DNA from 2 places in the Dyella agri genome. Region 2 is predicted to be linked to the other one. Evidence: riboswitches for the same ligand, from Rfam matches in the RefSeq annotation. Region 2 holds a riboswitch; the other holds the start of a gene.

Region 1 (4,376 bases), on a different contig from region 2:
AGCAGCGCGATCGCCGCCAGCTTCAGCACCGCGAAGATGTTCTGCATCAACGCGCCGGCGCGGATGCCGAACAGGTTCACTCCCACGATGAATATGATCGCCGCCACGCCGACCGACTTCACCCACAGCAGCGGCAGGCCTACCGCCTGGCAGAAATAGTCGGCGAAAGTAGTGGCCACTGCGGCCACGCTGCCGGGGTAGTTGATCAGCGCCATCGTCCAGCCGAACAGGAAGGCTGGCAGCGTGCCGAAGGCTTCGCGCAAGTACAGGTAGATGCCACCCGCATGCGGACGCCGCGAACCGAGCTCCGCGTAGCACAGCACGCCGGTGAGCGTGAGCAGGCCGCCCAGCACCCACAACGCCAGCAGCGGCAAGCCGGATGCCGTGCGCTCGGCCACCGTAGCCGGCGTGCGGAAGATGCCGGCGCCGATCACGCCGCCGATCACGATCATCGCGCCGTCCCATACGCCAAGGCGGCGCAGGTAGGCGGGGGAGCTGGTTTCAGTCGTCATCCGGCAACCTTGGCATGGCGAACGGGGGTTCGACCAGTCCCCGTCGGCAGGGGTGGCTTGCGCCGCCGCCGGGCACGGCTCACGCTGCGCGCGGGGAATTCTCGGGGGCGCGATGACCAAAACCACACCGTTGCTGTTTCTGCTGCTGATCGCCGCGGCGATCTGGCTGAGCTGGCGCCACTACCAGAACGCCAAGGCCTTGCTGCAGGACTGGGCCGGCGCCAACAAGCTGCGCATCCTGCAGGCGAAATCCAATGCCGTCTGGCTGTCCGTGCCGTTGTCGATGTGGTTCACCACTTCGAGGTACCAGCTGATCTATCGCATCTCGGCCTACGACGAAACCACCCATCGCATTCGCACAGGTCTGGTACGGCTGGGTACGCCGGTATGGGGCTTCATGAACCGCGACGCGGTCGAAGTGTTCTGGGACGACGCCGGTTAGCGCTCGCGCACGGCTCAGGACTCAACGCCGCGCACGGTGCAACACGCTTTCAACCAGGATCGCGAGCAGACCCGTCGCGAAGACAAGCGCGTTCCAGCCGCCATCGAAACCCATTAGCGGCAGGGCCAACCATGCCAGCAGCAGCCACGCCACGATGGCGAACGCATAGCGGCCGTCGTCGACGAACAGACCCCAGAGTTCGGCCAGCAACTTGCGCAGCCCGCTCATCAGGCGGCCTCCCGTGTCGTGCGCCGGCACCACGCCACGCACAGCATCGCCACCGCGAGAAAGGCGCACGCCAGCGCCGGGATGGCGCGATCCTCGCCCGGCCACGCGTAGCCCATGCCCTCGCCCGCCCAGAACGTGCCGAACGCGCACAGCAGCACGCCCACCGCGAACTTCAACGTGTTCTCCGGCACCCGCGCGAGCGGCCGGTGCAGCACCACGCCCAAGGCCGCCACCACCAGCAGCGCAGCCAGCGCGCCCAGGCTGGCCGGCCACAACAACTCGGCCCGGCCGGCACCGATGGCAAGCACGATGAAGACCACCTCGACGCCCTCGAGCACGGTGCTCTTGAAGGCCACCAGGAACGCGAGCTTATCCAGGCCAAGGCGCGCGTTGCCCTGCCCACCAAGCGCCTGCATCTCGCGCCGGTAGATCGCATCCTCGTCATGCAAGGCGAGCACGCCCGCTGCGCGCAACACCGCCTTGCGCAGCCAACGCATGCCGAACAGCAGCAGCAGGGCGCCGACCACCAACTGGAAGCCGTGCAACGGGACGCGCGCAAGCGCGTGGCCGAGCAGCAGAACCAGCAACAGCAACGCCAGCAATCCCGTCGCGCAGCCCGCCAACGCGCTACGCCAGCCTCGCACCACGCCCACCGCCAGCACCACGGTCAAGGCTTCCACGCACTCCACCAGCGAGGCGAGAAAGGAGGCCAGCATCGACGGTGCGAGATGGGTCCATTGGATCAGCACGTAACGGGGCCTTCATGCAGGCAAGCGGACCGGGCGAGCATACGCCTTCTGTGCATGGCGATGCCGCACTGGCAAATTGACACGCCACGGGGCCGCGAGGAAACTGCGCACGTTTGGCGCGCCGGAGTTCCTCCGCGTGCCGTCCGGGCCAAGGGGTGCTGCGACGGATCACGATCCGCCACGCTTGGCTCGCGATAACCCCGGCAAGGGCGCCCTTTCCATGATCTTTGGAGAGTTACCCATGCCTGTCCAGCTTGCCATCGCCACTTCGGCAGCCTACCCGACCATCCACCCCGACGACGCCCACCTGGCGGCTTCGCTTGCGGCACTCGATATCCAGCCGCAGGCTTGCGTGTGGAACGATCCCGCTATCGACTGGACGCGTTTCGATGCCGTGCTGATACGCACCATCTGGGATTACTTCGAACACTACGACGCATTCCTTGCATGGCTGCGCCAGCTTGAACACGCCGGCGTGCCAGCCATCAACCCCGTCGCGCTGATGCGCTGGAACAGTGACAAGCGCTACCTGCTGCAGCTGGAAGCGCTCGGCGTACCGACCATTCCCACCCAGCTCGTCTCGCGCGCTGTCCTGCACGAGGCGCTTGCCGCATCCCCAGGTCGCGACGTCGTGGTCAAGCCGTGCGTCAGTGGCGGCGCCTGGCGCACGGTACGCGGTACGGTGGGCGATCCCGCGTTCGACCGTGCCGCCTCGGAGCTGCCGCCAGGCGAATACCTGCTGCAGCCCTTCGTGCCGGCCATCGTCGAAGACGGCGAATGGTCGCTGCTGTTCTTCGGCGGCAAGTTCAGCCATGCCGTCATCAAGCGTCCCGCCGCAGGCGACTATCGCGTGCAGAGCCAATTCGGCGGACGCACCGACGCCATCGAACCCGACGCAGCCACGCTCGCCGCCGCCAGGCACGCCCTGGCGACCTGCGCGACGCTGGGCAACGGCGACGCCGAATACGCACGGGTGGACGGCGTGGTCGTGGATGGGCAATTCCTGCTTATGGAATTGGAGCTGATCGAGCCCTTCCTGTTTCTTGCCGGGCGACCCGATGCCGCCGAGCGCAACGCCCGCGTCATTGCCGCGCGGCTGGAATCGCTGCAGACCTCGAAGGCAGGACACAGGACGGAAAACGCCTGATGGATAGCGCCGCGAGCGAGCGTCTGTTCTCCTACGGCACCCTGCAGGACGCAGCGGTGCAGCTCGCCACCTTCGGCCGGCGGCTCGACGGCTTACCCGACGAGCTGCCCGGCTATCGCCTCGAACAGCTGGCGATCCGCGATGCACAAGTCGTGGCCACCAGCGGCGCCGCGCACCATCCCATCGCGATCCGCAGCGACGACGCGGCGGATCGCGTGCGCGGCATGGTGTTCCGCCTGACGCCACAGGAACTGGCGCAGGCGGACGCCTACGAGGTCGACGATTACCGGCGCGTGGCCGTCACGCTCGCCTCCGGCTTGCAGGCATGGATGTACGTACGCGCGGAATGACCGCGCGCGCTGCATTTGCAGCTATGGCGGGTCCTTCTGCCACATGATCCTGGTGAACCTCCACCTTCCGTCCGATTGCCTCCTCATGGCCCGCAGAAAGCGCCCATGCAGCTCGACCGTCCGCGGCTGGCCGGCCGTCTGGAAATCCACCTCGAAACGACCCCACTCCACGGCTGAATCACCCTCGACGGCGACATCCTGGATATGCGGAGCGTACTTCAACACCTTCCAACCTCCCTGCGCATAGGCGGCACGCAACGCTGCCTGGCCGACGACCGGGCGATCGCCCTCTCCCAGCAACACGCCGTCCTTCGTCCACAGCGCAACCAAGGCATCGGGATCCTGGCTGAGGGTGGCCGCGACGTCTCCTTGATGCAGTTCGGCGATTCCTTGCATGGCGCCGGCGCTCGCGCTCCGACCCGTCGTGTCATGCCCGCATGCGGCAGCAGCGAACGCAACACACCCCAGCGCGAGGATCAAGCGTATGCCTTGCGTCTGCATGCCACATCTCCGCAAAGGTGGTGGACCATCACGAAAGCCAGCGTATAACCCGGGATGACGGACAAGCCAGCAAGATGCCAGACGGCGAGATTCGGCCTTCTGCGCTGACGCCGCCAAAGCTGCGCCCTAGAATCGCGGCACGTCCCTACCTTCCATGCCTGTGCCCACGCCACCCCGCAAAATCCTCCACGTCGACATGGACGCGTTCTACGCGTCGGTGGAGCAGCGCGACGACCCCACGCTTCGCGGCAAGCCGGTGGTGGTGGCGTGGAAGGGCGCGCGTTCGGTGGTGTGTGCGGCCAGCTACGAGGCGCGCAAGTTCGGCGTGCGCTCGGCGATGCCGGCGGTGCGCGCGGAACGCCTGTGCCCGCAGGCGATCTTCGTGCCGCCGGATTTCACGCGCTACAAGGCAGTGTCGCGGCAAGTACAGGCGATCTTCGCGCGGCA
Region 2 (4,376 bases):
ACGCAGCACGCCGGCCACCGAGCCGCGCGGCGAGGACATCAGCGCCGGCGTGATGCGTGCGCCGCCGCGGCTGGCCGAGCCGCCGCGGCCATGGAAGAACGACAGCGCGATAGCGTGCTCGCGCGCCACCTCCAGCAGCTCCACCTGGGCACGCTGCAGGCCCCAGCGCGAGGCCAGCGTGCCGCCGTCCTTGCCGCTGTCGGAATAGCCCAGCATCACCCATTGGCGGTCGCCGCGCGCGGCAAGATGGGCGCGATAGAGCGGATCGGCCAGCAGGGCGCGCAGCGTGTCCGGTGCGTTGCTCAGGTCGTCGATGGTCTCGAACAGTGGCGCGATATCCAGTGGAATAAGGCTCTTTGCACCTGCGTTCTCGACCAGGCCACCATGTCTTGCCAGCGCCAGTACCGCCAGCACGTCGGCGGCGGAACGCGCCATGCTGATGATGTAGAGGCCGGTTGCCGCCGCACCGTAGCGGTGGCGCGCGTCGTGCAGGGCGGCGAACACCGCGCGCAGCGACGTCGCCACGCTGTCCTCGCTGACAACGAAGCCGCGCTCGCCGCACAGGTAGGCGTGCAGCGCGGCCACGCGCTCGGCCACGCTGCGCTGCGACCATTCGCTGTCGTTGAACAACGCGGCCAGCGCATCGTCATGCACGCGGGAATCCTGGCGCGCATCGAGCCGCGCGAGGTGGAAACCGAAGCTGCGCACGCGCCAGATCAGCCGCTGCACCGCATAGGCGCCCGCATGCAAGCCACGATGGTCGACCAGGCTGGCAGCGATCAGTTCGAGGTCGTCGCGCAGCTCGTCTGCCGAGGCATAGGCCTCCGGATGCCCGTCCTCGTGGGTCGCCTCGAGCCGCGCGCCGATCAGGCTGAGCAGGCAGCGGTACGGCATGTCGGCGTAACGCGGGCGTATGCGCTCCGCAGCCTGAGGGAAGCGTGTGCGGCAGTCGTCCAATCTCTTGCGCAGGCGCGGGTCGACCTGCACGCGGCCCTCGGTCTGGCTGAGCAGGCGCGCCAGCGCGGAGACGTCGGCGATGTAGCGCTCCAGCACCTGCGTGCGCTGGCTGGCGAGACTGGCGGCGATGGTGTCAGCGCCCACGTTGGGGTTGCCGTCCATGTCGCCGCCCACCCAGGTGGCGAAAGAGAGCAGGCGCGGCAGCGGCACCGCCACGCCGTAGACCTCCTGCAACGCTTCGGCCAGCGATTCGTACAGCGCCGGCACGATGCGGTAGATCGGGTCGGCGAGATAGAAGTCGACGTGGTCGCGCTCGTCCTGCACGCTGGGACGCACCGGCGAAGCCTCGGCGGTCTGCCAGCCGGCGGTGAGCGCCATGTGGATGCGCTCCTCGTCTTCGCCGCGCTCCTGTGGCGTGCGGCCGCCGTCGAAGCCGTCGACCAGCGCGCGCACGATCGCCTGTTCCTTCTCCAGCAGCGAGGCGCGCACCGCTTCGGTGGGGTGCGCGGTAAACACCGGTTCCACTTCCAGCCGCAGCAGCCATTCCAGCAGTTCGTCCGCCGTCACGCCCTGCGCCTTCAGCTGCTCCAGCACGTCGCGCAGCGATTCCGGCTGCGGCGCGCCGCCCTCGCGCTGATAGTCGCGGCGACGGCGAATGCGATGCACGCGCTCGGCGATGTTCACCGCGTTGAAGTAGGTGGCGAAGGCGCGCGCCAACGCTTCTGCGTGCGACGCATCCAGCCCGCCCAGCGGATCGGCCAGCCCGGCCAGCGGCGCGCCCTCCTGCCGGCGCGCGATGGCGGCGACGCGCACGCGCTCCACCTCGTCGAGGAAGGCCGGCGCCACCTGCTCGGCCAACATGCGGCCGACCAGAGCACCGAGTCGGCGCACGTCGTCGCGCAGCGGGGCATCGGGCAAGGCGGGCTCGGAACTGCGGGAAGCGTTCATCGCGACGACATCGGCTCGCAGGGGCGGAATCCCAAGCCTAGCGCATGCGTGACACTTTTGCTGCAATGCCGCAAAACCCTTCGACCGGCTGGCGGTCGGTCGCGCCGCAGGCATGTCCGCATCTGCGACGCTATAATCGCCCCTTCCCGTCGAGGGGCGCTGCGACCGTGACTTGTTCCCGGCCAGGCTCGACGGCTTCTTTCAGCAACGGCGCCCGGTTTGTCCCCATCGAAACCGGAGTAACACATGAACGCCGCACTCAAAGAAAACAGCCACGACTACAAGATCCGCGACATCAGCCTCGCCGATTTCGGCCGCAAGGAGCTGGACATCGCCGAGCACGAGATGCCGGGCCTGATGTCGATCCGCCGCAAGTACGCCGCCGCCAAGCCGCTGCAGGGCGTGCGCGTCACCGGCTCGCTGCACATGACGATCCAGACCGCGGTGCTGATCGAGACGCTGAAGGATATCGGCGCCGACGTGCGCTGGGCCTCGTGCAACATCTTCTCGACCCAGGACCACGCCGCGGCCGCGATCGCCGCCACCGGCACCCCGGTGTTCGCATGGAAGGGCGAGACGCTGGAGGAATACTGGGACTGCACGCTGGACGCGCTGTCCTTCCCCGACGGCAAGGGCGGCTTCCTCGGCCCGCAGCTGGTGGTGGACGACGGCGGCGACGTCACCCTGCTGATCCACAAGGGCTACGAGCTGGAAAAGGGCGACGAGAGCTGGGTCAACAGCGCCTCCGGCAGCCATGAGGAGCAGGTCATCAAGAACCTGCTGAAGCGCGTCGCCAAGGAGCGCCCGGGCTACTGGACCCGCGTCGTCGCCGACTGGAAGGGTGTCTCCGAGGAGACCACCACCGGCGTGCACCGCCTGTACCAGCTGGCCGAGGCCGGCAAGCTGCTGGTGCCCGCGATCAACGTCAACGATTCGGTGACCAAGAGCAAGTTCGACAACCTGTACGGCTGCCGCGAATCGCTGGCCGACGGCCTGAAGCGCGCGATGGACGTGATGCTGGCCGGCAAGCTGGCCGTGGTCTGCGGCTACGGCGACGTCGGCAAGGGCTGCGCGCATAGCCTGCGTGCCTACGGCGCCCGCGTGGTGGTCACCGAGATCGACCCGATCAACGCGCTGCAGGCGGCGATGGAAGGCTTCGAGGTCAACACCGTCGAGAGCACGCTGGGCCGCGGCGACATCTACGTCACCACCACCGGCAACAAGGATGTGCTGACGCTGGCGCACATGCAGGCCATGAAGGATCAGGCCATCGTCTGCAACATCGGCCACTTCGACAATGAGATCCAGGTCGACGCGCTGAACACCAGCGGCGCCGAGCGCCTCAACATCAAGCCGCAGGTGGACAAGTACACCTTCAAGAATGGCAACGCGATCTTCCTGCTCGCCGAAGGCCGCCTGGTGAACCTGGGCTGCGCCACCGGCCATCCCAGCTTCGTGATGTCCAACTCGTTCTCCAACCAGACGCTGGCGCAGATCGACCTGTGGGCGAACAAGGACGCCTACAGCGCCAAGGTCTACATCCTGCCCAAGAAGCTGGACGAGGAAGTCGCGCGCCTGCACCTGGAAAAGATCGGCGTGAAGCTCACCACGCTCAGCACCGAGCAGGCCGCCTACCTCGGCGTGCCGGTGGAAGGCCCGTACAAGCCGGATCATTACCGCTACTGATCGGCGGTTCCGGCATAGTGGAAACCAAACGGGCGCCGCAAGGCGCCCGTTTTTTTTGCGTGGATGCAAGCAGCCATGCGAACGGCCTGGACTGATCAGGGCCGCCAGTTCGCGTTGTTCTCCCAGAACGCCACGCTGCGCCGGTACGCCTCGCGGTCCAGCGGCACGCCGGAACCACCCTCTTCCACGCCCAGCGCGTTGCGCATCATGGTGATCGGCGCCATCGGAATTTCCTCCGGCTCCATGGTGTAGATGCAGCCCACGATGCCCCAGTCGGCGTCGATAGGCTCGCCTTCTTTCGCCAGTTGTTCGCGACTGTAGAGGATGACCACCAGCCAGTTGGCCACCGGCGATTCCACGCCTTCGAACCAGCGCACCAGCACCGGCAGCTCGGCCTTGGTGCGTGCCTCGTAGGCGCTGCGCAGCCGATGCCGGTTGGCGTCAGTGATCGGCACCGTGAGGCAGCGCGTCGAAGTCCAGTTGCGGTGCACGTGCAGCTTGCAGAACGGTGCGTAGCCATCCAGCACGCGCTGCGGCGGCTCGTCGTTCAAGCGACGCTCGAAGGCTTCGGGCGTGCAGTCCTGGATGGTGTTGCCGCGCGGCTCGCGCGGGAACAATCGGGCTCGGGCGAACGGGGTAAGGACAATCGACATGGCGCGGCCGGCAGGGAAAGGGCGCCAGCCTAGCGCATGCCGCAAACCCGTCATTTCCCGGCTCGTGGCGTGCCTGGCATTTGGACATCTATCTTTTCATCGCGATGAACGTATAAAATTACCCGAAGCAGC

Evidence for each region. A riboswitch is a leader RNA that binds a small molecule or an ion and turns the genes downstream of it on or off. The one in region 2 is predicted to bind S-adenosylhomocysteine.
Region 1: it holds a riboswitch for S-adenosylhomocysteine, as region 2 does, so the genes downstream of both, ISP14_RS16305 (ATP-grasp domain-containing protein) here and ahcY (adenosylhomocysteinase) in region 2, are expected to answer to the same signal.

The regions. Positions count from the first base shown of each region.
Region 1 covers NZ_JADIKL010000011.1:58,766-63,141, reverse strand. The annotation lists gene ISP14_RS16325 (APC family permease) at 1-512, opposite strand, end outside; gene ISP14_RS16320 (hypothetical protein) at 625-954, shown strand; gene ISP14_RS16315 (hypothetical protein) at 976-1,182, opposite strand; gene ISP14_RS16310 (COG4280 domain-containing protein) at 1,182-1,931, opposite strand; S-adenosyl-L-homocysteine riboswitch at 2,076-2,153, shown strand; gene ISP14_RS16305 (ATP-grasp domain-containing protein) at 2,173-3,078, shown strand; gene ISP14_RS16300 (gamma-glutamylcyclotransferase family protein) at 3,078-3,428, shown strand; gene ISP14_RS16295 (YybH family protein) at 3,450-3,929, opposite strand; gene dinB (DNA polymerase IV) at 4,084-4,376, shown strand, end outside.
Region 2 covers NZ_JADIKL010000002.1:98,607-102,982, reverse strand. The annotation lists gene ppc (phosphoenolpyruvate carboxylase) at 1-1,905, opposite strand, end outside; S-adenosyl-L-homocysteine riboswitch at 2,051-2,128, shown strand; gene ahcY (adenosylhomocysteinase) at 2,152-3,591, shown strand; gene ISP14_RS03120 (DUF3228 family protein) at 3,687-4,244, opposite strand.